One region of the Hafnia alvei genome, then DNA from elsewhere that is predicted to be linked to it. Evidence: predicted binding sites of a transcription regulator. Region 1 holds the regulator's gene; each other region holds the start of a gene.
What was found. The regulator Fur, encoded in region 1, represses iron uptake genes when iron is present. The targets are predictions, from matches to a motif close to ATAATAATGAGAACNACTATCAA.
Positions count from the first base shown of each region.

Region 1 (10,033 bases):
AGGGCTGGCGGGTTTTCGACGCCGATACATTGCAGCGTGGTCTGATCGAGGCGGGAACGCGAAAACCAGATCTGATTATTCTCGACTTAGGCTTACCGGATGGCGATGGCCTAGATTTTATCCGCGATTTGCGCCAGTGGAGTTCAATTCCGGTGATTGTGCTTTCTGCGCGCAGCGAGGAGTCAGACAAGGTGCTGGCGCTAGATGCCGGAGCCGATGATTATCTAAGTAAACCCTTTGGCGTAGCGGAATTATTGGCCCGCGTGCGCGTCTCTTTGCGCCGCCATGCTCAGCAAAATCAGGAAAGCCCGCTAATTCAATTCTCAGACGTTGAGGTGGATTTGATTAACCGCCGAGTCACTCGAGCCGGTGAGGATTTGCATCTCACACCGTTGGAGTTTCGTTTGCTAACCGAACTTATCGCCAATGCAGGAAAAGTGCTCACACAGCGCCAGCTGCTTAGTACGGTTTGGGGGCCAAACTACGTTGAGCACAGCCATTATCTGCGGATCTATATGGGGCATTTACGGCAAAAACTCGAGGCTGAACCAGCACGCCCCAAGCACTTACTGACTGAAACCGGCGTTGGTTACCGGTTTATGCTGTAATTTTTAACCTTCTTTTTGTTCTTCTTTTGCTTCTTCGGCACTCTCACCGCGCTTGATACCTTTTAAAGTCATCATAAAAGCGCGGAATGAATCACGCAGATCGTCAAACAGCGGATGTTTACGGTTCTCCAGCAGTGATTCTGAAAACAGTTTTAAACCAACGGCAAAGGCCTTCGATTTATCACCGGTGAATGGCAAATCGTCCCTTGCCCCCAGCCTTTCGACGATAGATAAAATCTCATCATGATTTTCAACTTCAAAGCTGATTGGCGCTTTATCAATCGGATCGCCTTTACGATCGGCAATCGGCTCTACGGTGATGCGGTAGCGATATCCAGACATGGTATTCCCTCTTCGAATATTTTTTGATAATGATAACTTTTATCATATTCGAGCAGGTTGAGCTTCACTTTTTGCGGCATAAAAAAAGCGCCGTTAAAGGCGCTTTTAGAATTTCTGAAGAACTCGCTTATTTGGCGCTGGCGAGCACGGCGCTCACAATATCCACCGCTTCTTTCTCGATTCGCAGGCGATGTTCAGCGCCTAAGAAACTTTCGCAGTAAATTTTGTAGGCTTCTTCTGTGCCAGATGGACGAGCGGCAAACCAGCCGTTGTCGGTCATCACTTTCAGCCCGCCGATAGAGGCGTTGTTGCCCGGAGCCTTGGTCAAACGAGCGGTAATTGGATCGCCCGCCAGTTTGTCAGCTTTAACCATCTCAGGAGAGAGCTTAGACAGCGCATCTTTCTGCGCATGCGTAGCCGGTGCCTGAATACGGTTATAACTTGGCGCACCAAAACGTTCCGCCAGCTTATTGTAATGCTGCTGTGGGTTTTCACCGGTAACGGCAGTGATCTCAGCGGCAAGCAGGCACATAATGATGCCGTCTTTGTCTGTTGACCACGGCGTACCGTTAAAGCGCAGGAAGGAAGCGCCTGCGCTCTCTTCGCCACCAAAACCAAAGCTGCCGTCAAACAGGCCATCAACAAACCACTTAAAGCCGACAGGAACTTCCACCAGTTTGCGACCTAAGTCATTGACGACGCGGTCAATCATGGCGCTGGATACCAGCGTTTTACCTACGGCAACATCAGCGCCCCACTGTGGGCGATGCTGGAACAGATAATTAATAGCTACGGCTAAGTAGTGATTCGGATTCATCAGGCCTGAAGGCGTGACGATACCGTGGCGATCGTAGTCTGGGTCGTTAGCGAACGCTAAATCAAACTGATCTCGCAGCGCCAGCAATCCCGCCATTGCGCTTTCCGATGAGCAATCCATACGGATCACGCCATCGTGGTCTAAGTGCATGAAGCGGAATGATGGATCAACGTGATCGTTCACCAAGGTCAGATCAAGTTTGTAATGTTCACCAATGCGCTGCCAATACTCAATGCCGGAACCGCCCAATGGATCGACGCCTAAATGCAGGCCTGAGCGCTGAATGGCTGGCATATCAACGATATCAACCAAACCTTCAATATAAGGCTGTACCAGATCTTTAGCGTGCACCAAGCCGCTTTTCCAAGCTGCATCGAGCGTTTGACGCTTCACACCCTGCAAGTTAAGGCTTAACAGTTCGTTGGCGCGCTGTTCAATCACCTTGGTAAGATCGGTATCTGCCGGTCCACCATTTGGCGGATTGTATTTGATACCGCCATCTTCAGGCGGATTGTGCGAAGGCGTGATGACGATACCGTCGGCCAATGCCGCATTCTTATTGTTGTTGTGAGTCAGAATAGCGTGAGAAACCGCAGGCGTTGGGGTGAAACCATTATCCTGCTGTACCACGACGTCCACGCCGTTTGCCGTCAGAACTTCTAGCACGCTGATAAACGCAGGTTCAGACAACCCATGCGTATCTTTACCCACGATACAGGGGCCTTCGATGCCATTGGCTTTACGCACTTCAACAATTGCTTGGGCAATAGCTAAAATGTGCGCTTCGTTAAAGCTATGGCGCTGGGCGCTGCCACGGTGACCTGAGGTCCCGAATTTTACCGCATGCGACGTGTTACCCACTTCCGGCGTCAATACATAGTATTGAGAAACCAGTTGAGCCACGTTGATCAAATCGCTCTGCTGGGCAGGCTGCCCGGCACGGGGGTGATTTGCCATGGTCACTACTCCCTACGCTATTACGCTTGTATGGTTGAGTGCCTAATCGCGTTGCTAAGGCTTGCGATTAGGCAGTTCTTGAATTAGATGGTCCCACAGACCTTTTCAATCAGTTCAGCGGGGAACTGCATCGCCTGCATGATGTGTTCAATCATGCTGCGCTTGCGATCGGTGTTGGTATTGGTGATCACCCAGTAAGGCGTGCCCGCGACGTGTTTAGGCTTGGTATGCGTGCCGTTTTGCAACAGCGTTTGCTGGTCGCCGGCGAAATAGACACGCGTGCGACCATGCAAGGATTCCGTCGCAGCGGCAAATCCCTGATTATCAATAGAGTAAAGCGTTGAAAGTACCAGCATAAAGCGATTTACCGCTTTGTTCTGCTCTGCATATTCATCAGACAGCAGCAATTCACGCATGGTACGAACGCGGTCTACCGGACGGGCAGTTACCGGAGCAGCCACTGGCGCTGCGATAACGGTCGGTGTTACTGCCGGAGCAGCAGTCGCTTTATGTTCGGAGACTTTCAGCAGGCGGCGCAATATGTCAGAAGCACTCTCACCGATACTTTGCGTGTGGCTTGCAATGTAGCGGTACAGCTCCTCGTCGACTTCAATAGTTTTCATCATTATCCAATACAGGTTTACGACTTAATCAGCAGGATTATAAAGTCAAACGCCTCATGCGGATAGCGTAAACCCGATGCTCTGATCAATTCAGTGAGTTTTTTCCCAAACTTATGGAAAGAATACCCTTAAATTTTGCTGGATAACACTCGGTGACTAACAATCATGCTTAGTCGTGGTAACCTATTTGTTACAACATAAGATTCTTCGCACTCCGTTGCCGCATGTTTAGCACATGGATTCCGCGAATAGACACCACGAATAGACTTAACGATATGAAACTCAACTACCGCGAACATATTCCAACCCAGCAAGCCCAGTTTCCACCGGCATTACTGATCCACGGGTTATTCGGCAGCTTGGATAATCTAGGTATATTAGGACGAGACTTGCGCAGCGATCGACGTGTCATTCAGGTGGATATGCGCAATCATGGACACTCACCTCGCTCAGAGCGCATGGATTATGCCGCGATGGCCGAAGATTTACTGGCGCTGATTGACGATCTTTCTTTGCCTCAGTTGGATGTCATTGGGCATTCAATGGGCGGAAAAGCCGCCATGACGCTGGCCGCACTTGCCCCCGACCGTATTCGTCGCCTTGCCTTGCTGGATATTGCACCCGTTGATTATCAAGTTCGTCGTCACGATACGATTTTTACTGCTATTAATGCGGTAACGGCTGCGCAGGTGACGCGCCGCCAAGAGGCCGCTGAAATCATGCGCGGCTATATCCAAGAAGAAGGCGTGATACAGTTTTTGCTGAAGTCTTTTCAGGACGGCGAGTGGCTATTTAATGTGCCCGTGCTGTGGGATCAATACGAAAATATCGTGGGCTGGCAAGACGTGACGCCTTACCAAGGCCCCGCAATGTTTATCAAAGGCGGCTCATCGCCTTATATACAAGATATTCATCGCGCCGCCATCGCACGTCAGTTTCCTCATGCCAAAGCCCACGTGATTGCCGGTACTGGCCACTGGCTGCATGCGGAAAAGCCCGAATTGGTACTACGCACGCTGCACCGTTTTCTGGATAGCGATGAATAAGCTAAACGGCTTACTTTTGTTGTCTTCTCCCCCTCAGCATAACCACACTGTAGAAAAAATCACCGTTCATCAGTGAGGTAAGTAAGATTAAGGATTGTCGCGGCTGGGGGCGCTGGGGTATTATGGCGCGCTATTATTCTGGCAGGCAGTTTTGCTGTTCAAGGATAGTGCCGGTAAAGGGTGAATGGCCCTAGTATGTTAATCATGATCTGATTCGTTACGCAGATTCAAAATTCTCCTTGTAGTACCGCTACCTGATATGGCCAAAGAACAAACGGACCGCACGACTCTGGATCTGTTCGCAGATGAACGTCGTCCGGGTCGCCCGAAAACCAACCCGTTATCTCGGGATGAACAGCTAAGAATTAACAAACGCAACCAACTGCGCCGCGATAAAGTGAAAGGGCTGCGTCGCGTCGAGCTAAAAATTAACGAAGAAGCGGTTGAAATGCTGAATCGTTTGGCTCAAGAACAAAACATTAGCCGCAGTGAATTGATTGAACAAATTTTGCTCAATCAGATTTTAAAATCTTAACGCCACCAGCACACAATGACGACAAATCGATACGGTTTAAAGTGCTATAGTGCGTAAAGTACGTACTGGTCTTTCTAAAGATTCTAGTTTAATTATTTGATATAAAAGGTATAAACGCGACATGGCAATCGTAGGCATTTTCTTTGGCAGCGACACGGGCAACACGGAAAACATCGCTAAGATGATCCAAAAGCAACTCGGAAAAGACGTTGCTGAAGTTCATGACATTGCCAAAAGCAGCAAAGAAGACATCGAGGCATTCGATATTCTTCTGCTTGGCATCCCAACGTGGTATTACGGCGAAGCTCAGTGTGACTGGGATGATTTCTTCCCTTCTCTGGAAGAGATCGACTTCAACGGTAAACTGGTTGCTCTGTTCGGCTGCGGCGACCAAGAAGACTATGCAGAGTACTTCTGCGACGCAATGGGCACCATCCGTGACTTGATCGAGCCACGCGGCGCGACCATCGTCGGCCACTGGCCAACGGCGGGTTACCATTTTGAAGCGTCTAAAGCGCTGGTTGATGACAAAACCTTCGTCGGTTTGGCTATTGACGAAGATCGCCAGCCTGAACTCACCGCAACGCGTGTTGATGCGTGGGTGAAACAAATCTCCGAAGAGATGAGCTTGGCTGAACTGGCTGGCTAATATGAAATTGTGCCCGCTGACTGCATAAGCCAGCGGGTATTTCAACGATTGGCAAAAGCAATTTGCAACATCTATGTAACTCATTTTTCCCGCTCTAGCACCCGCCACCAGCAGAGTTACATATTTGTCAGTGTGTTACGTTTTATTTCCACCCTGTACTTCCGTCCAAGTTGTTAACACACTGCGGTTTCCATTTACCGCCATCAGCTTTATAATGAATCTCAATTATATTTTCAGTTCGGTGACAATTCAGGCAACGCTGGCAGCAAATGCAGACTATCCTAAACGTCTTCGAACTAAGTAACGGGACAGAATCCGAATGACAGATAACAACACTGCTTTAAAGAAGGCTGGACTTAAAGTCACGCTTCCGCGTCTTAAGATTCTGGAAGTTCTGCAAGATCCAACTTGCCACCACGTCAGCGCAGAAGATCTGTATAAGAAGCTGATCGATATGGGTGAAGAAATCGGCTTAGCCACCGTTTACCGTGTACTGAACCAGTTCGACGACGCTGGAATTGTAACTCGTCACAATTTTGAAGGCGGAAAATCCGTATTTGAGCTGACTCAGCAGCATCACCACGATCATCTGATCTGCTTAGACTGCGGTAAAGTGATTGAGTTTAGTGATGACTCCATTGAAAAACGTCAGCACGAAATTGCTAAAAAATACGGTATCCAGCTGACCAACCACAGCCTGTATCTTTATGGTCACTGCGCTGCGGGTGATTGCCGCGAAGACGAAAGTCTGCACGATGGCAGAGAGTAAGAATACGCGAGTGTAATGAGGCGACCTGAGGGTCGCTTTTTTTATTTCCTGAAATCCGCAATATTCGTTTTCTCACCAAATAATAGACAAAAAAAGCCCCTCAGGCTGGGGGCTAAATAACTCAGTCACTCATATGGCTTCGGCAAAAACCATGACAACAATAATGATGATGATGAAACGGTATTAAAAATCACTGCGCTAATACTTTATTGCGGTATTGCCCGCCCCACAGGAACAGACAATACCTCGCTTACCGACCTCGATATCAAACCTTTACCGGCTCTACGCGGCTATAGCGTTTGCCGTCAGGACTCACTGACCGAATTTGAACGTCGCCAGAAACGGTCGGCTGGGCTTTAGCATCATAACGCTGCCACTGCTTGCCACCGTCTACCGAGTATTCAATCCCCAGACCTGGTAGCGCAATGTTGGCTTCCAGTTTCCCGCCCACAACTTTTGCTCCAGGAACCGGCAGGCGATATTCCACACCGGCTTTATCCATTTTCGCCAGCTCACGCTGCCCCATCAGGTTTGCAAAACGCTGCCAATCACTCAGCAGAGATTTTTTGTCTACCAGATTGGTTTCTCCGCCTTTATATTCGCGGCCCGCTTTGTAGTCTTGCTCCCAGCCCGCGCGATGCCATCCGCGTTCCGCTACCGTCATCACGCGAGGATAGATTTTATACTCCATCATTTCGTCGGTGCGCGTGGTTTCACTCCACAGCTGCGCTGAGAGTCCATAAACACCCGGCCATGGCTTATCGCTTTTCGCGGTAAAGAAGTTGCCGTCACGGTCTACGGAAGTTTCCGCATTCTGTGGCATGTTGTCTGGCGCGAAGCTGAAGATTTTACGCTCATCGTTAAAGCGAGTGCCCCAGTAGTAGCCATTTTCCTGTGGATTCACCTCATACGGGAAGTCCATGTAGACGTAGTCTGGGTTAGAAACCGTCACTTCGTAGCCTTTGTTCGCCCAGTCGTTGACAGTATCAAAACCGCCCCAATAGAGCGTATCCCAGAAGTTAACACCTACACGTTTGGTGGCAAATGCCTTCGCATCTTTGGCATCCTTCAGGCCATCCTGCCACGCCTGCATTTTTTCAATGCCGTGCTTATTGACGATCTGGCTGACTTCAATCGCAAAGTGGCTTGGCAGATGTTCCATATCTTCCACTTTGCCGCTCTTAATTAGGGTCTGACAAACCTGAGACTGCGCCCATGGTTTATCTTCTTTGCTCTGATCGATAATGCCTTTACCCGGCTCAATCTTGCCATTTTTATCCTGATAACCCGGCCCTAAGCGGATGTTTTTAGCTTCATCACCGCCAAAGTGCCACGTGGTTAACGGCTGCCCCGCTTCTTTGTGCATCTGCGCCACTTCGCCAATCACTTTATCGACAAAGCGCTTAGAGGAATCTAAGCATGGGTTCAAATAGCTCTTACGATCGTAGAACTGCACAGACGTGGTGTTTGACGTATCCGTTGGATCAACTAAACGGAATTCATTCGCCCCCTTTTCGTCACCGGCGGCTTTCAATTTGTCATAACGCGCTTCCATCGAAACCACGGCTGCACGGGCATGTGCAGGCATATCGATTTCAGGAATCACTTCAATCTGACGCGCCTGAGCATATTTAACGATATCGATATATTCGGCGCGAGTTAGATGGCCAGTGCCATTGTTGTTAGCATCAGGCCCCGAACCTAGCTGCGGCAGCAGGCACTCTTTTTCGCTCAGATCGTGGCAGCGTTTTGAGCCCACGTCGATAAGCTCTGGCAGACCGGGGATCTCAATGCGCCAGCCTTCATCATCGGTCAGATGGAAGTGGAATTTATTCATCTTGTACGCCGCCATCTGGTCTAGCAGACGGTGTACCGCTTCTTTGGAATGGAAGTTACGCCCGATGTCCAAGAAGATGCCACGGTATTGGAAACGCGGCGCGTCTTTCGCATCTAAGGTTGCAATCTTCATGCTGCCATCGCTTGGCACCAGCGAAAGAATGGACTGTAAGCCGTAGAATACGCCAGCCTGATCGTAACCAATAACTTCTGCGCCCTTCGGCCCGATCTTCAGCTCGTAAGCCCCCGGCACCGCTAAATCGCCTTTGAAGTGATTAACCGCAATCGCCGTTTTGATTGGATAGCCTTTGGCATCGCTTTTCACACCTAACAGCGCGAAACGCTGCTGCGCGGCTTCTGCCGTGGCGCTGTTCAGAACGGTAAGATCGAGCGCTACGCCTTTGCTGAGGTCAACGTCCTGCTGATGGATTCTCACTTCCATCGGCGTTGGCATAATTTGACCACGCAGACTCTGCGCTGGCAGCTCTTTCACATCAGCGTTTTTGTCGAAGCGAGTTTCAGGCACCATCAGAACGTTTTTATCGTCTTTGGTACGCTTCCACAGATCGCCCGCAAACGGCGTCACAAACTGGCGCAGATCTTCCGTATCGGTGCTGGCAATCACCTTAGGTTTAGCATCCTGAGAAGTGACGTACCAACGCGGCATAATGTCACTTTCAAACAACTGCCAGTATTCACCAATCAGAGGAATTTCCACCGATTGGCCGGCGGTAAATCCTTTAAACTTATCGGTTGGTTCAATCTTATGCAGATCACCGGTCACAAAGGTAATTTTGAACTGATCGCTTTTCACGTCCAGAACCTGACGTGGATTGTGGAAATAGATCGCCCAATCGTTGCCTTTAATATCGCTATCGCTGGTTAGCGTAATAACGGATTGGTTGCACGATGCCCAGTCAGCGCCCAGCGCGGCACAATCTACGCCGTTCTCAGCCGCACGGTTGTCGGTGACTTTCACGTTAACTTTTAACTGACTCAGTTGGTCAACGATTTGCTGATCTGCCTGACCTGCTGCGGAAAAACCGAGCATGCCCAGTGCAGAAACGGCAACGGCCAACGTGTTCAATTTAAATTTGCTCATCCTAAAGCCCCGTCCTTAATCAGTTATTGTTGCTGCGAATTTCCTGCCAAACTTTGCCACAGGCCTGCTGGTAGTTATCTCCAGCTCCGGTTTTAGCTGCCTGAATACAATTTTGGTAATCAAATACGCGCACGCTTTCCTTTTCGGCAAAGGCCTGATGCGGCTTACTTTGTTTCAACACTTCTAGCACTGACTGACAGGCTGAGATTTTATCTGGATTGCCTTCAGCGGTATTAATGCAGTTGCTATAGGCTTGCTTTAATTTTGCATCTTCTTGAGGTGCAGTAGATTGCTGTACACAGGCACTTAACCCAACAACGGCAGCGACAACCAATAGAATTTTTTTCATTTTTTGATCTCGTCAAAGTGACTCGGCATGTTTAGCAAAACACGCCGAGTCTTTGGCTTAGAAAATGGTGAACGGTGCGATAACGATGAACTTAACATCACGTTCGTCTTGGAACATGTTGCCGTAACCGCCCTCCCAGCTTGGGTTGTCTGAATGGTTGTCGTACTGAGTGAAGTGCAGTTTGAACAGCGTACCTTTCGCGCGGCCGTCCTGAATGGTGTACATCGCATCCAGACTGTAGGCGCTTTCTTTCACGCGCTGGCTTTGATCGTACTGAGGAGCGGTGCTTGGTTTAGCATCCCATGCGTAAACATAAGAACCACCGATGGCGAAGCCCGGCATATCCCACTTGCTCAGGTCGTACATCACGCCGCCGAAAATGGCTTTTTCGCCGTTGGCG
Region 1 is NZ_OZ061315.1:1,312,119-1,322,151, reverse strand. Features, by position in the region: gene kdpE (two-component system response regulator KdpE) at 1-608, shown strand, start outside; gene AB3Y96_RS06270 (DUF3861 domain-containing protein) at 612-950, opposite strand; gene pgm (phosphoglucomutase (alpha-D-glucose-1,6-bisphosphate-dependent)) at 1,078-2,724, opposite strand; gene seqA (replication initiation negative regulator SeqA) at 2,808-3,347, opposite strand; gene ybfF (esterase) at 3,623-4,393, shown strand; gene ybfE (LexA regulated protein) at 4,653-4,928, shown strand; gene fldA (flavodoxin FldA) at 5,050-5,577, shown strand; gene fur (ferric iron uptake transcriptional regulator) at 5,897-6,346, shown strand; gene AB3Y96_RS06235 (beta-N-acetylhexosaminidase) at 6,612-9,284, opposite strand; gene chiQ (ChiQ/YbfN family lipoprotein) at 9,304-9,633, opposite strand; gene AB3Y96_RS06225 (chitoporin ChiP) at 9,691-10,033, opposite strand, start outside.

Region 2 (10,033 bases), 2.3 Mb from region 1:
CAAATAACGCAATGTTAACGAAAGAAACAATAAGCCAGATCGCCCACCGCTTGCATCAGGCTGAGCAAAGCCGTGAGCAGATCCGCCAGATATCACTCGATCACCCGCAGATCACCATTGATGACGCCTACGCGATCCAGCGTCAGTGGGTCGATCTCAAAATCAACGCAGGCCGCGTACTCAAAGGCCACAAGATAGGTTTAACGTCAAAAGCCATGCAGGCCAGCTCGCAGATCAGTGAACCCGATTACGGCGCACTGCTTGATGACATGTTTTTTCAAGACGGAAGCGACATTCCCATCGATAAATTTATCGTGCCGCGCATTGAGGTCGAGCTGGCCTTCGTTCTGGCGAAGCCTTTACGTGGGCCAAACTGCACGCTGTTTGATGTGTATAACGCAACGGATTACGTGATCCCCGCGCTTGAGCTCATTGACGCCCGCTGCCACAACATCGACCCAGATAGCCAACGCCCACGCAAAGTGTTCGACACCATTTCGGATAACGCCGCCAACGCGGGCGTGATTTTAGGTGGTCGCCCCATCAAACCCGATGCATTAGATCTGCGCTGGATCAGCGCGCTGATGTATCGCAACGGCGTGATTGAAGAATCGGGCGTTGCTGCCGCCGTGCTCAATCATCCGGCCAACGGCGTCGCATGGTTAGCCAATAAGCTTGCCGCTCACGATGTGCAGCTAGAAGCCGGGCAAATCATTCTCGGTGGCTCATTTACCCGCCCTGTGCCTGCCCGACGCGGCGACACCTTCCACGTGGATTACGGCAACATGGGCTGCATTAGCTGCCGCTTCGTATAAGGAAAACCTCATGTCCTCGACCCTACATAACAGCTTTAAGCAGGCCCTCAAAGAAGGGCGCCCACAGATTGGCTTATGGCTTGGTCTGTGCAGCAGCTACAGCGCAGAACTTTTAGCCGGTGCCGGTTTTGACTGGCTACTGATCGACGGAGAGCACGCGCCTAATAACATACAAACCGTGCTTACCCAACTACAGGCTATTGCACCTTATCCTAGCCAACCTGTGGTACGCCCTTCATGGAATGACGCGGTACAAATTAAACAGCTGCTCGACATTGGCGCACAAACCTTGCTGATCCCGATGATACAAAATGCCGACGAAGCGCTGGCGGCGGTACGCGCCACCCGCTATCCGCCGCAGGGGATCCGCGGCGTTGGCAGCGCGCTAGCGCGCGCATCACGTTGGAATCGTATTCCTGACTACCTACAGCAGGCGAATGAACAGATCTGCGTTTTGGTGCAAATCGAAACGCGCGAAGCCCTACGCAACCTGCCACATATTCTGGATATTGAAGGCATCGACGGCGTATTCATCGGCCCTGCCGATCTAAGCGCCGATATGGGATATGCGGGCAATCCTCAACACCCAGAGGTCAAAAGCGCGATTGAAAACGCGATTTTGCAGATTAAAGCCGCAGGCAAAGCGCCGGGGATCTTGATGGCGTCGCCAGAGGTTGCCGATCGCTATCTCCAGCTCGGCACGTTGTTTGTTGCCGTTGGCGTTGATACTACCCTGCTAGCCCGCGCGGCTGAAAATCTGGCGGCACGTTTTGGCAAGAGCAACGAGCCACCGACCTCCGCGGGCGTTTACTGAGTTCATTCTGAGGGGAAAGGCAAATGAGCGATTCAACATCAGCGGTATCTAACGAGGCCGAGCCAGCCCATCGGCATAAAAACCTTACAGAACCGCAGCAGCGGGTTATCAACAAACTCTTCCGCCGTCTGATCGTATTTTTATTCGTACTGTTTGTATTTTCATTTCTCGATCGTATCAATATCGGTTTTGCCGGTTTAACGATGGGAAAAGATCTCGGCCTTAGCGCCACCATGTTTGGGCTCGCGACCACGCTGTTCTATGCCACCTATGTGATTTTCGGCATTCCCAGCAACATTATGCTGGGCATCGTCGGCGCACGTCGTTGGATCGCAACGATCATGGTGCTGTGGGGGCTGGCGTCAACGGCAACCATGTTCGCCACCGGGCCGCACAGTTTATATGTGCTGCGTATGATCGTAGGTATTACCGAAGCGGGCTTCCTGCCTGGGATCTTGGTTTACCTCACCTACTGGTTCCCTGCCTATTTCCGTGCCAGAGCCAATGCGCTGTTTATGATAGCTATGCCTGTGACCACCGCGCTCGGCTCGCTGGTTTCCGGCTATATTTTGTCGCTCGACGGCATTCTGAGCCTGAAAGGCTGGCAATGGCTATTCCTGCTGGAGGGTTTCCCCTCGGTGCTATTAGGCATCATCGTTTGGTACTACCTTGACGATAAGCCGTCGAAAGCCAAATGGTTAACTCAGGAAGATAAAGACTGCCTGCAAGAGATGATGGACAGTGATAATTTGCAGCTGGTTCAGCCTGAAGGAGCGCTTAGCCACAATGCCCTACAGCGGCCAAGCATGTGGCGTGAAATTTTCACCCCGATCGTGCTGATGTACACGCTGGCCTACTTCTGTCTCACCAATACGCTGAGTGCCATTAGCATCTGGACTCCCCAAATCATGCAGAGTTTTAACCAATCGAGCAGCAATATCACGATTGGTTTACTCGCCGCTATTCCGCAGTTTTGCACCATCGCGGGAATGATTTGGTGGAGCAAACACTCCGACCGCATGCAGGAACGAAAACACCATACCGCGCTGCCGTTTTTGTTCGCCGCCGTCGGTTGGCTACTGGCTTCAGCCACCGATCACAACATGATCCAGCTATTGGGGATCATCATGGCCTCCACGGGCTCATTTAGTGCGATGGCGATCTTCTGGACAACGCCCGATCAGTCGATCAGCCTGCGCGCCAGAGCCGTTGGGATCGCAGTGATCAATGCCACCGGCAACATTGGCTCAGCGGTGAGCCCGCTGCTGATTGGCTGGCTTAAAGATCAAACCGGAAACTTCAACTCGGGACTCTACTTTGTCGCAGGGCTGCTGATTGTGGGCGCGATCATTATCTGGCTGATCCCGATGAAAGGCTCGCGACCACGGGCAACGCCATAAGATATCCCCCAGATCTAATGTCGTTCATTTAAGCCTGATATTAGGGGAAGGACACCGATGGGGTCGTAGCGGCGTAAGCCGCCGGAGCGCCCCGCGGTGTACTAGCCCCGAGTATCTCGATCACTTAATCGATCAGCACTTCCCCTATCTTCCTATGGCAAGAGGAGGTTAAAAAGGGGCGAGAAATCTGTTGCTCCGCCATCAAGGAATAGCCATGAGCCAAATAACCAACATCGACATCAGCAAAGACTACGACGAAACGCAGGGATCTGATGATGTGCATTACCAATCATTCGCCCGCATGGCAGCGTTCTTTGGGCGAGATATGAAGCCGCACCGCCATGACAGTTTTTTCCAAATGCACTTTCTGAATACTGGCCAAATTGAGCTACAACTCGACGACCACCGCTATTCGGTGCAGGCACCGCTGTTTGTTCTCACGCCGCCCTCGGTGCCACACGCATTTTTCACCGAGCCAGACAGCGACGGTCATGTGCTCACCGTTCGCCAAGAGCTGATTTGGCCGCTGCTGGAGGTGCTCTATCCCGGCAAACGCGATGCTTTCGATCTGCCAGGTATTTGCCTATCACTGGCCGATAAACCTCAGGAATTAGCGGCGTTAGACCACTACTGGGCACTGATTGCCCGCGAGTCCACCAGCGAGCTGGGAGGACGCGAGCATACGCTAGTACTTTTGGCACAGGCGGTGTTCACCCTACTGTTACGCAATGTTCCGCTCGACGAACAATCCTCCAGCGGAATGCGCGGAGAAATGCGTGTTTTCCAGCGTCTTAATCAGCTTATCGACGAGAATTTCCGTCTACATTGGTCAGTGCCGGAATATGCCAATAAGCTCGGGATTACGGAGTCGAGGCTGACAGACATCTGCCGACGCTTCGCCAACCGCCCCCCTAAACGCTTAATTTTCGACCGCCAGCTACGTGAGGCCAAGCGCCTGCTGCTGTTTAGCGACAGCGCCGTAAGTGAAATTGCTTATCAGCTTGGATTCAAAGATCCCGCCTATTTTGCCCGTTTTTTTAATCGGTTAGTGGGCTGTTCACCCAGCGCCTACCGTGCCGAACAGATCGCCGTTTCACACTGATCCAGTACAAAATTCGTGCTGGATCACATTCTTCCAACAAACCGCCACTCTCGCCTGAAAAGTACCAGTGATTACCTCAAAAGTATCTTCCCGAAACCCTGTTTAAACGCTTCAATTAAGAAACAAAAACAAAACAATAAATTAACAAACAGCCAGTGAACGCCTTTCAGAAGGTCGTTCTTGGATTCTGACCCTACTGTGAGGTAAACATGAAACCTGAAGATTTCCGTGCCGACGCCAAACGCCCGTTAACCGGTGAAGAGTACCTAAAAAGCCTGCAAGATGGCCGTGAGATCTACATCTACGGCGAGCGAGTCAAAGATGTCACCACTCATCCGGCATTTCGCAACGCCGCGGCATCGGTAGGTCATCTGTATGACGCCCTACACAAGCCCGAGATGCAGGACAAACTGTGCTGGGGAACCGATACCGGCAGCGGCGGCTATACCCACAAATTCTTCCGCTTCGCGAAAAGCAGCGACGATCTACGCCAGCAGCGCGATGCTATCGCCGAATGGTCACGCTTGAGCTATGGCTGGATGGGACGGACACCCGATTACAAAGCCGCATTCGGCAGCGCATTAGGCGCAAATCCTGCATTTTATGGACAGTTCGAAGACAACGCCCGCCATTGGTACAAACGCATTCAGGAAACGGGGCTCTATTTCAACCATGCCATCGTCAACCCGCCTATCGATCGCCACAAACCCGCTGACGAAGTGAAAGACGTTTACATCAAACTCGAAAAAGAAACTGATGCTGGCATTATCGTTAGCGGTGCCAAAGTGGTAGCGACCAACTCGGCGCTCACTCACTACAACATGATCGGTTTTGGTTCTGCTCAGGTCATGGGCGAAAACCCAGATTTCGCGCTGATGTTTGTCGCACCTATGGACGCCGACGGCGTCAAACTCATTTCACGCGCCTCTTACGAAATGGTGGCAGGTGCCACCGGCTCCCCTTACGACTATCCGCTCTCCAGCCGCTTCGATGAAAATGACGCGATTCTGGTGATGGATAAGGTCCTGATCCCATGGGAAAACGTGCTTATCTATCGTGATTTCGACCGCTGTCGCCGCTGGACAATGGAGGGGGGATTTGCCCGCATGTATCCCCTTCAAGCCTGTGTGCGTTTGGCGGTTAAACTCGATTTCATCACCGCATTGTTGAAAAAAAGTCTGGAATGTACCGGAACCTCTGAGTTCCGTGGCGTACAGGCCGATCTCGGTGAAGTTGTCGCGTGGCGCAATATGTTTTGGGCGCTGAGCGATTCGATGTGTTCAGAAGCCACTCCGTGGGTGAACGGCGCTTATTTACCCGATCACGCCGCGCTACAAACCTACCGCGTCATGGCTCCAATGGCCTATGCCAAAATCAAAAACATTATCGAGCGCAACGTCACCAGCGGCCTGATTTATCTGCCGTCCAGCGCGCGCGATCTCAACAATCCAGAGATAGATAAATACCTCGCCCGCTATGTACGCGGCTCAAACGGTATGGATCACGTTGAGCGCATCAAGATTTTAAAACTGATGTGGGACGCCATCGGCAGTGAGTTCGGCGGTCGTCATGAGCTTTATGAAATCAACTACTCAGGCAGCCAAGATGAAATCCGTCTGCAATGTCTGCGTCAGGCACAAAGCTCCGGCAATATGGATCGCATGATGGCCATGGTTGATCGCTGTCTGTCGGAATATGACCAGCACGGTTGGACCGTTCCACACCTGCACAATAACAACGATATTAATATGTTAGACAAGCTGCTGAAATAATCAGTAGCGGGAGGCCAGTATGTCTTTAGAAAATGAACACCGTCTACGTTTTCGCGATGCCATGTCCAGTCTGTCGGCCGCGGTCAACATCGTAACCACCGATGGCCCTGCGGGTCGCTGTGGGATAACCGCCACCGCCGTCTGCTCAGTAACAGATACACCGCCGTCGCTGATGGTATGCATCAACAGTAACAGCGCGATGAACCCCGTGTTTCAGGAGAACGGAAAACTCTGCGTCAATGTGCTTAGCCATGAGCAAGAACTGATGGCGCGACATTTTGCGGGGATGACGGGCACCAGCATGGAAGAACGCTTTAGCTGGGATATCTGGACCAAAGGCATTCTCGGCCAACCGATGCTGCGCGGAACATTAGCCAGTCTCGAAGGCGAAATTGAGCAGGTACAAACTATTGGTACACATCTGGTGTATTTGGTGCAGATCAAACAGATCACGCTGAGTGAAGCGGGTCATGGGCTGATTTACTTCAAGCGCCATTTTCATCCGGTGATGCTCGAGGCCGTCGCAGTATAAAATTGCCATAGGCTCGCTGTATATCAGGCCAAGCAACATCGCGTTTGCTTGGCCATTTTTATCCAGTTACTTAAGCGCTTTATTTACCCGCTTCGGCTTGGTCGACAGCCAACAAATAATCGCTCCGGCGGTGACTGCGCAAACACCTAACCAGAAAGTGGGCGGCAGCAAAGAAGATAAAATCAGCGACGCAAATAACGCCGAAAGGATAGGCGTAAAATAGGAAAGCGTGGCCAACAGATTAATATCCCCTCGAATCATACCGATATTCCACGCCGCATAGCCAAAGCCCATCGCAGCACCGGCCATGGCAATATAAAATGCGCTATGCAAAGAAATAGTAAAACTCTCAGCCCCGCCTAATAACCATTTAATCCACAAACAGACGGCGGTAAGTGCGAAGAACAGCGCTGCTGCATTTTGTCCGTTGGCATATTTGTTGGTCACAACGCAATACACCGCCCACAGGATAGCGCCAACAAACGCCAAGACATAGCTAACCGGATGAGCAACGATATTCTCCGCCATGCCAGAAAGTGAGGCTAATGAACCGCCGCTTATTACCACCGTGACGCCTAATAACGACAGCAACACGCCCAACAATAAACTGATTTTTAACCGACCACCGCTACACAAAAAAGAGAGCAACACGGTAAAACTCGGCCATAAATAGTTAATGACTGAAACTTCAATCGACTGGGCTCGCGTGGTGGCATAACCCAATGCCAAAGAGAGGCAAACTTCATAGCTCGCAAACAAAGCGCCACCGGCCAACAAATAAACCGGCTTAAAAGCCCGTAGCTTGGGAGAACCCAGCAGAATAAAGAGAAATACAGAACCCGCAGTATAAATTAACGCGGCACCTGCCACTGGGCCAACACCTTCGCTAACGTTACGAATCAGGCCCACGATAGTGCTCCAAAGCAAGATGGCCAAGATACCACAGGCATTTGCTTTTGTTCTGCTACTGCTATCCATGCTGCCTCGCAGTGAATAAAAGAGAAAAAAATTTGGCCCAAAAAGATAGCGCTGATTGGGCGGCTCAAGTTAAGCATTCTCACGTATTCAGATAGATAAATCCAACAACATCATCATGGATATTATCCAGATAGCCATAAACAGCGCTGCGCTGGCAAACATAAAATCAGATGATTTATCATCTAACTTCATTCTAAAAAAGTATTTAGCACAATATGTTAAATACAATAATTTGCGTTAGACCTAACCACGAACCACCGAAAAACAATATCCACATAGCTAATTAAATTTAAAACAACAGGCAAAATAGCCAGAATCATTAATTAACCTAAATTTATTCTTAATTCTAAAAATAATTACTCACCTAATCAAATGAGAATGATAATGAGTATCATTCGATCTAAATCTTTGCTAGCATCCTGTCCGCAACAAATGCAGTTCAATCCAACGAAAAAAATAAAATGGAGGCTCCGCATGGCATTAGCGGAAAACTTTTTGGCACAGTTCACCCTTTTGAACGGCAAGTTCAACAGGATGCTAAAACCATCTCTGGCACTATTACTCAGTTTCGGTATAGCCCAATACGCAAGTGCTGAACCACTCATTAACGAGCAGGGAAATACGGTTCAAAACGTGTCTACCGGTGGAATTTCATCGCTGGATCTTTCTATTTTCGGCATGTATCAGCAGGCTGATATTGTGGTGAAAAGCGTGATGATTGGATTAATCGTTATATCCGTTATCACATGGACCATCTTATTTGCCAAAAGCATTGCGCTGCTGCGCGCTAAACAGCAATTACGCCGCGAATATCGCTTACTGTTTCCATCTAATTCTTTATCCACGGCCTGTGAATTATCGCAGTCCTTCGCCGAGAACAGCATAAGCGCCGCCCTATTACGCGATGCTCAAGATGAAAAACAGCTTTCAACCCACGCAGCCGATCTTAACGGTATTAAAGACCGAACCAATTTCCGCCTCGATCGGCGCGTTGCGGCCTATGGTCGCCAGCTTGCCAAAGGCAACGGCTATCTCGCTACTATTGGTGCAGTGGCACCGTTTATCGGCTTATTCGGCACCGTTTGGGGCATCATGAATAGCTTTATTGGCATTGCACATTCGCAAACGACCAATCTGGCCGTCGTTGCGCCAGGCATCGCCGAAGCGCTACTGGCTACCGCCATGGGGCTGATTGCTGCGATCCCCGCCGTGGTGATTTACAACCTGTTCAGCCGCATGATTAACGAACATCGCGCACAGGTGGGAGACGCAGCCGCGCAAATTCTGTTGCTGCTAAGCCGCGATCTTGACCTCAACGCGCCCCAAAAGCAGGTGAGATAGCGGTATGGCACTGCACATTCATGATTATTCCGCTGGCGAATCCGCTGAAAGCCGTGAGCTTCACGACATCAACGTCACGCCTTTCATCGACGTTATGCTGGTCTTGCTGATTATCTTTATGGTCGCAGCCCCACTGGCTACCGTCGATATTCGCGTGAACTTACCGGCATCCTCGGCACAGCCGCAGCCACGCCCAGATAAGCCGGTCTATCTGACCATTAAAGCAGATAAACAGCTTTATCTCGGTGATGCGCTAACCACCCGCGATCGGCTCAGCGAGCAGCTCAATGAGCAAACCAAAGCAGACAAAGACACCACCATTTTTCTGCAAGCAGACAAAGCGGTGGACTACGCCACACTAATGACGGTGATGGATACGTTGCGCACGGCGGGTTATCTCAAGGTGGGATTAGTCAGTATGGAATCGGTCGCGCCTTAACCTGCGTTGAGCTACCCCTACTCGTTATTAAACATTTTATGATATAGCGGCCAAACGGCCGCCTTTAGGCCAAAGACATGAGCACACTATTTAGCCTTAAATCTCTGATTATATTAGCCACATTAGCACTCAGTGCATGCAGCCAACCAACATTGACTCGACCATCACGCGCATCCGCGCTAAACGATGTAAACACCTTGGGCACCATCATCGATTTGCACAACGGTGAAACCCTAACCAGCCAGCAGTTACTCACGCGTATCGCGCCGCAGCCACGGCTAATCGTCGGAGAAAAACACGATAACGCGCAGCATCACCTAATTGAAATGTGGTTGATCAAAAATCTTCCTCAGCAGCGCCCACAGGGCAGCGTACTGCTAGAAATGCTGACCATCGATCAACAGCCGCGCGTCGATCAGCTCAAAAAATGGTTAAAAGACGATCCGATGGTGCGCGAAGGTCGTATTCAGACATTGCTAAACTGGCAACAAGGCTGGCCGTGGGAGATGTATCACGGCGTAGTGATGCAAACCCTGCGTGCCACCTACCCTCTGCTGGTGGCGAATCTCTCCCGCGAACAGGTGCAGTCTTTATACAAAAACCCACGGCTTCCTGCAGGAAAAATCTCCACCGCGCCGCAGGTACAAAACGCGATTCGTGAAACCATCGTCACGATGCATGATGGGAAAATCGAGCCGGCACAGTTAAAAGCGATGATCGCCATTCAACAGCAGCGCGATCGATTTATGGCGCAGCAGCTACTTGCAGCCCCTGCGCCGGCCATGCTGATCGCCGGTGGCTACCACGCGGCGAAAACCATGGGCGTTCCACTGCATATGC
Region 2 is NZ_OZ061315.1:3,645,976-3,656,008, forward strand. Features, by position in the region: gene hpaH (2-oxo-hept-4-ene-1,7-dioate hydratase) at 12-815, shown strand; gene hpaI (4-hydroxy-2-oxoheptanedioate aldolase) at 826-1,629, shown strand; gene hpaX (4-hydroxyphenylacetate permease) at 1,653-3,029, shown strand; gene hpaA (4-hydroxyphenylacetate catabolism regulatory protein HpaA) at 3,244-4,131, shown strand; gene hpaB (4-hydroxyphenylacetate 3-monooxygenase, oxygenase component) at 4,341-5,903, shown strand; gene AB3Y96_RS17225 (4-hydroxyphenylacetate 3-monooxygenase reductase subunit) at 5,923-6,435, shown strand; gene yddG (aromatic amino acid DMT transporter YddG) at 6,502-7,413, opposite strand; gene exbB (tonB-system energizer ExbB) at 7,888-8,754, shown strand; gene exbD (TonB system transport protein ExbD) at 8,759-9,193, shown strand; gene AB3Y96_RS17245 (ChaN family lipoprotein) at 9,271-10,033, shown strand, end outside.
Region 2: a site for Fur is predicted at 7,786-7,808, ahead of exbB (tonB-system energizer ExbB). Genes of this name have one in related genera too.

Region 3 (10,033 bases), 3.3 Mb from region 1:
TCCTGAACTGAAATTTCATCATGCAGACCCGTATGAATACCCAGAAGCATGCACGGTGAATGAGTGGGCTCCGCAAAGAAGCAATGCACGTTATCGCCAAAGGCTAGTTTCAGACCAAATGCCACTCCGCCGGGGCCACCACCCACGCCGCACGGCAGATAAACAAACAGCGGATGTTCGGCATTAACGTGAATATTCATTTGGCTAAACTGTTGGCGTAAACGCCCACCGGCAACGGCATAACCTAAAAATAGCGTGCGTGAATTTTCGTCATCAATAAAGAAACAATGGGGATCTGATTCCGCCTCTTTGCGTCCTTGAGCAACCGCCACGCCATAATCCTGCGTATACTCCACCACATTCACGCCGTGCTCACGCAGTTTTTGCTTTTTCCACGCCCGCGCATCAGCCGACATATGCACACTAACGCTGAAGCCAAGTTTGGCGCTCATAATGCCGATCGACATGCCTAGATTACCGGTAGAGCCCACCGCAATGCTGTATTGGCTAAAGAATTGGCGAAACTTATCAGAGTACAGAACGCTATAGTCATCTTCTTCTGACAGCATTCCCGCTTCAATGGCCAGTTTTTCAGCGTGGGTAAGCACTTCATAAATCCCACCACGTGCTTTGATCGACCCAGAGATAGGCAAATGACTGTCTTTTTTCAGCATCAGTTGGCCAGCAATTTTTTGCTGATGGCGCTGTTCCAGCGCAGCCTGCATCTCAGGAATCGCAACAACTTCAGACTCAATAATACCGTGCGTTTTTTGCGTTTCTGGGAACGCTAAGCAAAGGTAAGGGGCAAATCGCTGAAGGCGCGCCTCCGCCTGCGTAACGTCATCCTGCGTCAAACCAACGTAAGGAAGCCCCTCCGCCAACGTGGTGGTGTTCGGGTTAAACCACGTAACTTCATCTAAGTTAATCAGCTGTTTAACCAATGGATATTGTTCAACCAAATGTTCAATTTCAAACGTATTCATAAATAGTATCTTCTCGATTAAACGATATAAGAGAGTAGGAAAGTCGTACCTAAAGCGATCAGCGACGCGATGAAAGTCGCCACTGTGTAATATTTAAATGTCTCACTCAGCGTTGCACCACAGTATTGCTTAACCAGCCAAAACAGGGAGTCGGTGACGATGGTGCAACCAATCGCGCCAGAGCCAATGGCTAGCGTGATAATTTCAGGGCTCACGTTGGGATAGAGCGGCAATACCGGCGCAACAATCGCCGTGGCGCCCATCATGGCCACCGTGGCAGAACCCACTGCGGCATGAAGAATGATCGCCACCAGCCAAGCCAGCAAAATCGGATGCATATGCATATTGGAGAGCAGCACGGCCAACGTATCAGCAAGGCCACTGGCTTTAAGAATGCCGTTAAATGCGCCACCTGCACCAATAATCAGCAAAATGTTAGCAATTGAAGAGAAACCATCTTCCGTTTTGCTCAGCAGTTTACCCATGCTCATATGCTGGCGGATGCCTAATACGTAATAGGCAACGAAGGCGGCGATAAACATCGCAGTAATCGGATTGCCAATAAATTCAAAGAAGTTATACAGCGCTGAACCCTTGGTCATATTGAGTTCGGCCGCCGTCTTGATCAGCATCAGCACAATCGGCAGCAACACGGTAAATAACGTGGCACCCAGCGATGGTAGATCCTCTTCTCGGCGCACTTCCAGCTCAGAAAACGCGGCGGGGACTTGTTTAAACGGAAGGCGATGACCGACAAACTTCAAAAATAACGGGCCGCCGATCAGCGAAGCCACCAGCCCCACCAACAGACCATATACAATGACGGTACCAATATCTGCCCCTAACGCATTCGTCACATACAATGCCGCCGGATGCGGAGGGACAACGCAATGTACCGCCATTAGCGCCGTACACAGCGGGATCGCCAACTTCAGCAAAGAAGTATTGGTCTTTTTAGCAATTGAAAATGCCAGAGGGATCAGCAACACCACGCCCACTTCCACAAACAGCGTAATACCACAAACCAAGCCAACTAAAACCATAATGACGTCTGGCGATAGCCAACGGCATTTTTGCAACGTAATGCCGATACGCTCAGCGGCACCGGAAACCTCCATCATTTTGCCCAGAATAGTTCCCAGGCCAATCACGGCGGCTAAAAAGCCTAGCGTTCCACCAATCCCACCTTCAATGGCATTCACCATTTCCAACGGGTTCATTCCCATTAATACGCCAACATAAAAACTAGCCAGCAGTAATGCCAAGAATGGGTGAATCTTAAATTTAACGATGGTTAATATAATTATTATGATGCTTGTTAATAGCGTCCCGACGACCCAAATTTGCGAGCTCATGGCCAACCTCACCCTTTAATAAATCACCTGACTATTGGATAAGAAGCGAGCATCGCTGACAAACGATCAAATTCATCCTTCACATGAGCTAAATTGAATCAAATGGGTGATATTGGTCAAAATAGGTAGAAATTATCGCGATTGAGTCACATTAACTCATCTGTATGGCCGCTAAAATGCTCTGCCGGGATATGCTGATGCTCTGTCCAAACGAGGTCTCATGTTCGAGCATTCAAAATATATCGCACGTAACAAACTGCTAAATGGCTATCAGCTATCAAAGCTCTATACCTTTGAAGTTGCGGCCAGACATGAGTCTTTTGCGCTTGCGGCTGAAGAGTTATCGATAAGCCCTAGCGCCGTTAGCCATCGAATCAATCAGCTTGAAGAAGAGTTGGGGTTTAAGTTATTCCAGCGATTTCATCGCCGAATTGCATTAACCCCTGAAGGCGAGCGGGTATTTTGGGCGCTAAAATCCTCTCTCAGCTATCTCAACCAAGAAATTCTTGAGATAAAAAGCCAAGAGCTGTCGGGAACGCTGACGGTCTATTCTCGCCCATCAATCGCACAATGTTGGCTAGTGCCAAAACTGGCTGATTTTGCTAAACAATATCCGGCGATCAGCTTAAACATTTTAACCGGCAACGAGATGGTTAATTTCAACGGCGCGGGAATCGATCTGGCGATTTATTTTGATGATAAACCTCCCGAAACCTTGTCATGCCAACACCTGATGAATGAATCAATGATACCGGTGTGTAGTCCAGAATATGCCAAACAGCACGATCTAATAGGAAAGCCATTTAATTTACGCCAGAGCACGCTGCTGCACGATCGTCAGGCATGGAGTTACGACTCCAACGAAAGTGAATGGCACTCATGGGCACGCAATTTTAACGTTGATATCGCTGAAGATCAGCGAAGTATGGGGTTTGATCGTTCCGATCTGGCGGTGATCGCTGCCATGAATCATGTAGGGATCGCGATGGGGCGTAAAAATCTGGTGAATAAGCGGCTGGAAAGCAAAGAGTTGATTGCGCCCTTCCCAGAGTTTGAAATGCAGTGCGAGCAACGCTACTACATTTCAACCCTTTCTGAGCGTCAGTGGCCGAAGATCAACGTTTTCATTCAATGGCTTAAAACGATGGCTGGCAATACTGAGGGTTAAATACTAGGGGCTAAACCCCGAGCAATCTTCGATTCATATCTTCAATTTTGCCGTTGAGAACCCGCATTTGAAGCGTTTTGCTCCAGCTGGCTGAGAGCCCGGCCGCGCTCATCAGGCGGCGATACTCTTCTTCATCAAACGGCATGTGGAAGCAGATGGAGATCGCTTCTGCCACGCTGATATCGCTGTTACGTGACACAAGTTCCAGCGGCTGATCTTCGCTTACCATGCCTTCGCCAACAATACGATACAGCCAGCCGCAGCGGCCAGTTTGTTGCATTTGCACAGAGAATTCATCGATATCCATGTGATAGTTGAGTTTATAGCACGGCGAACGCGGTTGAGTAATCTGAATCAGCGCCTCTCCCCAACGGTAGATATCGCCGATAAAAACATTCTCTTCGGTCATCCCTTCAGTGGAAATATTTTCGCCTAAGGCCGGAGCGCAAAATTGCTCAGCCTGCTGCGGATACTGTCGTTGCCAAAACTGATAATGCTCACGTGGATACTGACATAGCGCACGATCGGGGCCACCATGGACTTTCTTCTCTGCCTGTTCATCACCTTCCAACCCAAGGCGGTTAAGCATCACACCCCCGGAAATTTGGCGCTTGCCAATTGCACTCGGCTTGCTGCCTTCATAAGGAATGATGGTACCGGTGTAAATCGTTGGATAGTGCATGCAGGGCTCCCAAAAGCAGATTCATCAAGAAAATGGCAATACCCTTACTATACCGTTCCCATGGAGTTTAAAAACAAAAAAAGCGTGGGTTTCCCCACGCTCCGATCGCAGCTGTCTCACTATGGACGATGACTACAGCCGATTACTTTTTCGCTTCAGTAAAACGTTTTGCCGCTTCGTCCCAGTTCACCACGCTCCAGAACGCTTTGATGTAGTCTGGACGACGGTTCTGATATTTCAGGTAGTAAGCATGTTCCCAAACGTCCAGACCCGCAATTGGGTAACCGGAAGCACCGGAAACTGCTTCGCCCATCAGCGGGCTATCTTGGTTTGCAGTAGAAACCACGGCCAGTTTGCCGTCTGCTTTCAGCACCAGCCACGCCCAGCCGGAGCCAAAGCGCGTTGCAGCTGCTTTTTCAAATTCTTCTTTAAATTTATCGACGCTGCCGAAATCGCGTTCGATAGCCGCTTTCAGATCGCCTTTCAGCTCAGTACCAAGCTTCAAACCTTTCCAGAAGAAGCTATGGTTTGCATGACCGCCTGCGTTGTTACGCAGCACAGTGCGCTTTTCAGCAGGGACTTTATCAAGCTGAGCAATCAGTTCTTCTGCGGTTAATTTAGCTAATTCGGGCAGAGACTCCAGCGCGGCGTTCGCGTTGTTGACGTAGGCCTGATGGTGCTTGCTGTGATGGATTTCCATCGTTTGCTTATCGAAGTGAGGCTCTAATGCGTCGTAGGCATAAGGTAGGGATGGCAGGGTATAGCTCATATTCATCTTCTCCAGATTTCAAAGGAGCAAAACATCCGCTCCGGTTAAGCAGTCTGGTCATTATAGTTAATTAAATGATATTGAAAATGATTATCAATCGCTTATAAGCGGTAAGGATATGATAAAAACTGGCAGAAAAAGAGCTCATATTCAGCCCTAGCAAGGCTCTCAGCCCGATGTTTGCATTTAATTTTGGCACCATCGTTAATATCAATAGCTGCGATTGCCAGTGCCAATGACCCCATGATGTGGTGGTAACGAGTTAAAAGTGAGCAAAAAACTGTGACTTCTTTTGCAACTCTTAACAGCTATCTTAAACATTGTGCATTTGCACAATGTTTACCGGTATCCGCCTCGGTATGCTCGGAAGATTCTACTTAACATACACGGAGCGCAGCATGGCGACCTATCATCTCGATACCCGACTTGCTCAGGATATCGTGGACCGCACCATGAAAATCATCGATAGCAACGTTAACGTCATGGATGCACGAGGCAGAATAATAGGCAGTGGTGCTCAAGAACGCATTGGTGAATTGCACGAAGGTGCATTGTTGGCGATATCGCAGGAAAGAATTGTCGATATTGATGAAAATATGACCCGCCATCTGCACGGCGTTCGCCCCGGCGTGAATCTTCCTTTGCATTTCGATGGTGAAATTGTTGGCGTCATTGGGCTCACCGGCGATCCCTCTGAGCTGAGGCGGTATGGTGAACTGGTGTGTATGACCGCAGAAATGATGCTGGAGCAAGCGCATCTGATGCACATGCTGGCACAAGACACTCGCCTGCGCGAAGAGTTAGTGCTTAACCTTATTCGCGCCGAAAAGCTCTCTCCCGCGCTTCAGGAATGGGCTCAGCGCCTAGGGATAGACCTCAATCAGCCACGCGTGGTGGTAGTGGTGGAAGTGGATAGCGGCCAGCTTGGCGTTGACAGCGCCATCGTCGATCTTCAGCAACTCCAAACATTACTGACGACGGCAGAACACGATAATCTCGCGGCAATTGTGTCACTCAATCAGATGGTGGTTCTCAGACCTGCATTTAGCTCGCTCGGGCGCTGGGAGCCAGAAAGTCAGCGCAACCAAATTAATCTTTTGCTCAAAAAATTAGCCAAAAATAGCCAGTTGAAAATCAGAATCGCATTGGGCAACTACTTCCCAGATGAAAGCGGTATTGCGCGCTCATACCGCACGGCCTACACCACCATGATGGTGGGCAAGCAGCGCACGCCAGAACAGCGCAGCTATTTTTATCAAGACCTGATCCTGCCGGTTTTACTCGACAGCCTGCGTGGCGGATGGCAAGCCAAAGAGCTGATTCGCCCACTGTCACGGCTACGAGCAATCGATAGCAATGGCGTGCTAAGAAAAACGCTTTCCATATGGTTTATGAATAACGTTCAGCCAAGCGCAACCGCCAAGGCCCTGTTTATTCATCGCAACACCCTAGAATATCGCTTACACCGCATCTCTGAGCTTACGGGGCTCGATCTCAATAACTTTGACGATCGCTTGCTGATTTATATCTCATTACAGCTAGATAGCGGCTTCCTTTACCCTGCTGGCGATGCGGATTCAATTAGCCATCTTCCCCAAGCAGGGCAATAAAAAAAGAGCAATACGATCAACGTATTGCTCTTTCATGGGCTTATGTCTCTAAAGCTTATTACACGCGCGCAATCTTCAGCAGCCTGCCGATATTTTCGCAGGTTCTTTCAACATTGGAGCAGCCATTCTTGAGCAACGCATCAATGTTTTCAGCGCCTGGTACGATACCAAAAATGGCATCAATACCTTCGCTATAAAGCTCACTTACGCCTTCACCGATATAGCCAGCCAGTGCAATAACCGGTACTCCCTGTGATTTAGCCGCCTGAGCCACACCATAAGGCGTTTTGCCAAACTTGGTTTGGAAGTCGATGCCACCTTCGCCGGTAAAGCAATAATCGGCGCCCGCAAGCTTTTCACTTAAGCCAGAATATTGAGTCACGATATCAATGCCACGCGCCATTTTGCAGTGGGTAAATGCCATCAAACCGGCACCCAAGCCTCCTGCAGCGCCCGCCCCCGGCACGTCTTTCACTTTACGTCCCAGCTGTGAATCGATCACATCAGCATAGTGCGCCAGCGCGCTATCCAGAATCGCCACGGTTTCTGGCGTGGCGCCTTTTTGTGGGCCAAACGTTTTTGATGCGCCCGTATCGCCACACAGCGGATTTGTCACGTCGCTGGCAACCAAAAACTCGACGTCAGCAAGCCGAGGATCAATACCATCCAGATCGATTTTGCACAGCGAACCTAACGCTCCACCGCCCGCAGGTAGAGGTGAACCGTTTTTATCTAAGAAGCGCACCCCAAGCGCAGCAGCCATGCCCGCCCCGCCGTCATTAGTGGCGCTGCCGCCGATGCCCAGAATGATCTTTTTAATTCCTTTATCGAGACAGGCTTTAATCAGTTCGCCGGTTCCGTAGGTCGTCGCCGCTAGCGGATTTTTGGTTTCTTTGGTGGTGAACTGAATGCCGCTCGCCGACGCCATTTCGATAACCGCCGTTTGCTGGCTCCAAATAATCCCGAACTGTGCATCAACAGGTGAACCGAGCGGCCCCGTCACCCTTTGGTGATAGATTTCACCATCGGTGGCATCGATCAACGATTGAACCGTTCCCTCACCGCCGTCAGCCATCGGAACATGGATGAACTCAGCGTCAGGGAATGCGACTTTGAGCCCTGCTTCCATTGCCTTGCATACTTCTTTGGCGGTCATGCTTTCTTTAAACGAATCTGGAGCCAAAACAAACTTCATTCTTTTCATAGTTATTCCCTTAAATGAATCCATACATAATTGTTGCCACAATCGTCATTGTTCCGCCCACCATCGCCTCATAAGGGATTAACGCCATACGCTGTCTAATCGACATATGCATGCTGTCAGCGGTGACATGGAAATAGTTACCTTGTGGTAAGGAGTCAATGACGGTAGCACCCGTATGAACCATCACCGCAGAGGCCAATGGAGATAGCCCTACCTGCGAAATAGCGGTACCGAAAGTACCTGTTGCTAAAATAACGCCGGTCGACGTTGACGCCGTTGCGGCAGCCATGAGGATCCCTGATATTGGCGCTAAGAAAGTGCCTGAAATGCCTGAAATATCGATTAGTTTAACAACTTCCATTGAAAGGTTTGACGCACCAATTAGCCCGGCAATGGCACCTGCACCAATCAGAATTAATACCGTTGCCGTCATTTTTTCAACGCCGGATGTCGTATAGGAAATAATTTTATTTTTTTGCCCCATCGCTATCATGCCAACAATACCGGCAAACGGCAGAACATATAATGCATCAAGCTTAAAGTGAGATAATGCTTCAATATTAAGAATAGAACCAATCGGGTTAACCATCAGTAATACAATCGCAATCACCGGCGTAATAATGGCTTTACTTAATGGTGGTCTTTTTTGATCGTCATCGTCTGTTTTAGAGGAGATTAAATTAGCTTCTTTATCCGTTACCATCACCCCACGATGTTTAATCATCGAAGCAACAATAACGGTCATCGCGAGACCAAAGAGCGCTGGAATAAAGCCACCAATCATCACGTCACTTAGGCTGAGATGAAAACCATTTGCTGCGGCTATGGTGTTTGGGTTTGGAGAGATAATATTCCCAGCCTTACCGCCGCCGGAGAGCGCCAGCAACAGCGCCAGCTTTGAGATCCCCATTTTATTGCCGACTTCCAATGCAATAGGCGCCACGATAAGCACGGCAACAGGGATAAAGACGCCAACGGCGGTGATTACCATCGTTGCTAGGGCAAGCGCAAGAATCGCTTTCTTCTCCCCCATTTTTTTGACGATAGCCTGCGCAATCGTACCCGCCGCGCCCGACTGCATCATCACGCCCGCTAACACACCCGCAGCTAATACGCGAATAACCGTACCCATCACGCTTTGAGTACCGGTAATAATAATGCTTATAGTTTTACTTAAATCAGCGCCACCAATTAAACAACCAACAATTGCGCCGAAAAATAATGAATATACCGGATTGAATTTCTTTAGAATAAGAAATATTGCAACGAACAGCCCTATTAGGGCGCCATACCAACTCAGTAGGTCTTCCATTTTTATTCCCCAAGATGTTCTATTTTTTACCCTAGATAATTCGAGTTGTAGGAAGGCGGAAAGTGAGCGAATCCTCAGGAGCTTACTCAAGTAAGTGACTGAGGTGAACGAGCGTAGCCAACGCACATACAACTTGAAGTATCACGGGTATATATATGTATTTTATAAGAGTAATATTCACCAATATATTGGTGCTTTAATAGTAAGGGATTAATCAAACCGAAGGTATGTGCTATTGCCTAGAAGATAGAGAGCAAAAGTTTTATTTTTTGGATAAGTGCACAACGCAAAGTGACGGCGATCGTACTTTTGGCCTATTATGAGAAAAAATGCATCCTCAGCGTTTTCTAAACCCACCTAAGCAAGAACTCAAAAGACAGCAAAATAGCGATAGTTAACATACGAGACTACAGTCACACAAATAGCATCGATTAATCTGCCCAATCCTGTAAAAAATAACGATAGCTAAAATCATCAAGCAGGCTTATGTCCTTATCTCGGCGTTGATAGTTTTGCAGTTCGCGCAAACGCCCTCTTTTCTTTCGGGTAGATTTAGCCCGTAGTGCTCGATGGTTACCTGTGCACGTCTCTGATGGTTTGAATCAACTGCCACAGAAGGCTCAATAGCGCCGGTACGGTAATCGAGCATAAAATAGCCATCAAATTGATAGGCAATATCGTCGGCAATGAGCAAGTCAGGATCAAACCGCTCTCGTTTTTGGATCTGGCATTGATCGCAACAAGGGTAAAGATTTTCCCATTTATAGGCCAAATCTGGATAAAGGCTTTTAGGTTTAAAATGTTCAATGGTCTTGCGACTTTGTTCGCCGATTCCACCACCGTCACAAAACGCACAATGGCCGACATTCATTGCAAATAATATGCCTAGTGTCGTGTCATATTTAAAACCCGCATACCAATCAAACTTATGCTTAGGGTTATTTTCTTTG
Region 3 is NZ_OZ061315.1:4,565,534-4,575,566, forward strand. Features, by position in the region: gene AB3Y96_RS21250 (D-serine ammonia-lyase) at 1-983, opposite strand, end outside; gene dsdX (D-serine transporter DsdX) at 1,001-2,338, opposite strand; gene dsdC (DNA-binding transcriptional regulator DsdC) at 2,559-3,506, shown strand; gene yiiM (6-hydroxyaminopurine reductase) at 3,517-4,188, opposite strand; gene sodA (superoxide dismutase [Mn]) at 4,331-4,957, opposite strand; gene AB3Y96_RS21275 (CdaR family transcriptional regulator) at 5,356-6,567, shown strand; gene AB3Y96_RS21280 (glycerate kinase) at 6,626-7,771, opposite strand; gene AB3Y96_RS21285 (GntP family permease) at 7,782-9,083, opposite strand; gene AB3Y96_RS21290 (hypothetical protein) at 9,568-10,033, opposite strand, start outside.
Region 3: a site for Fur is predicted at 5,032-5,054, ahead of sodA (superoxide dismutase [Mn]). Genes of this name have one in related genera too.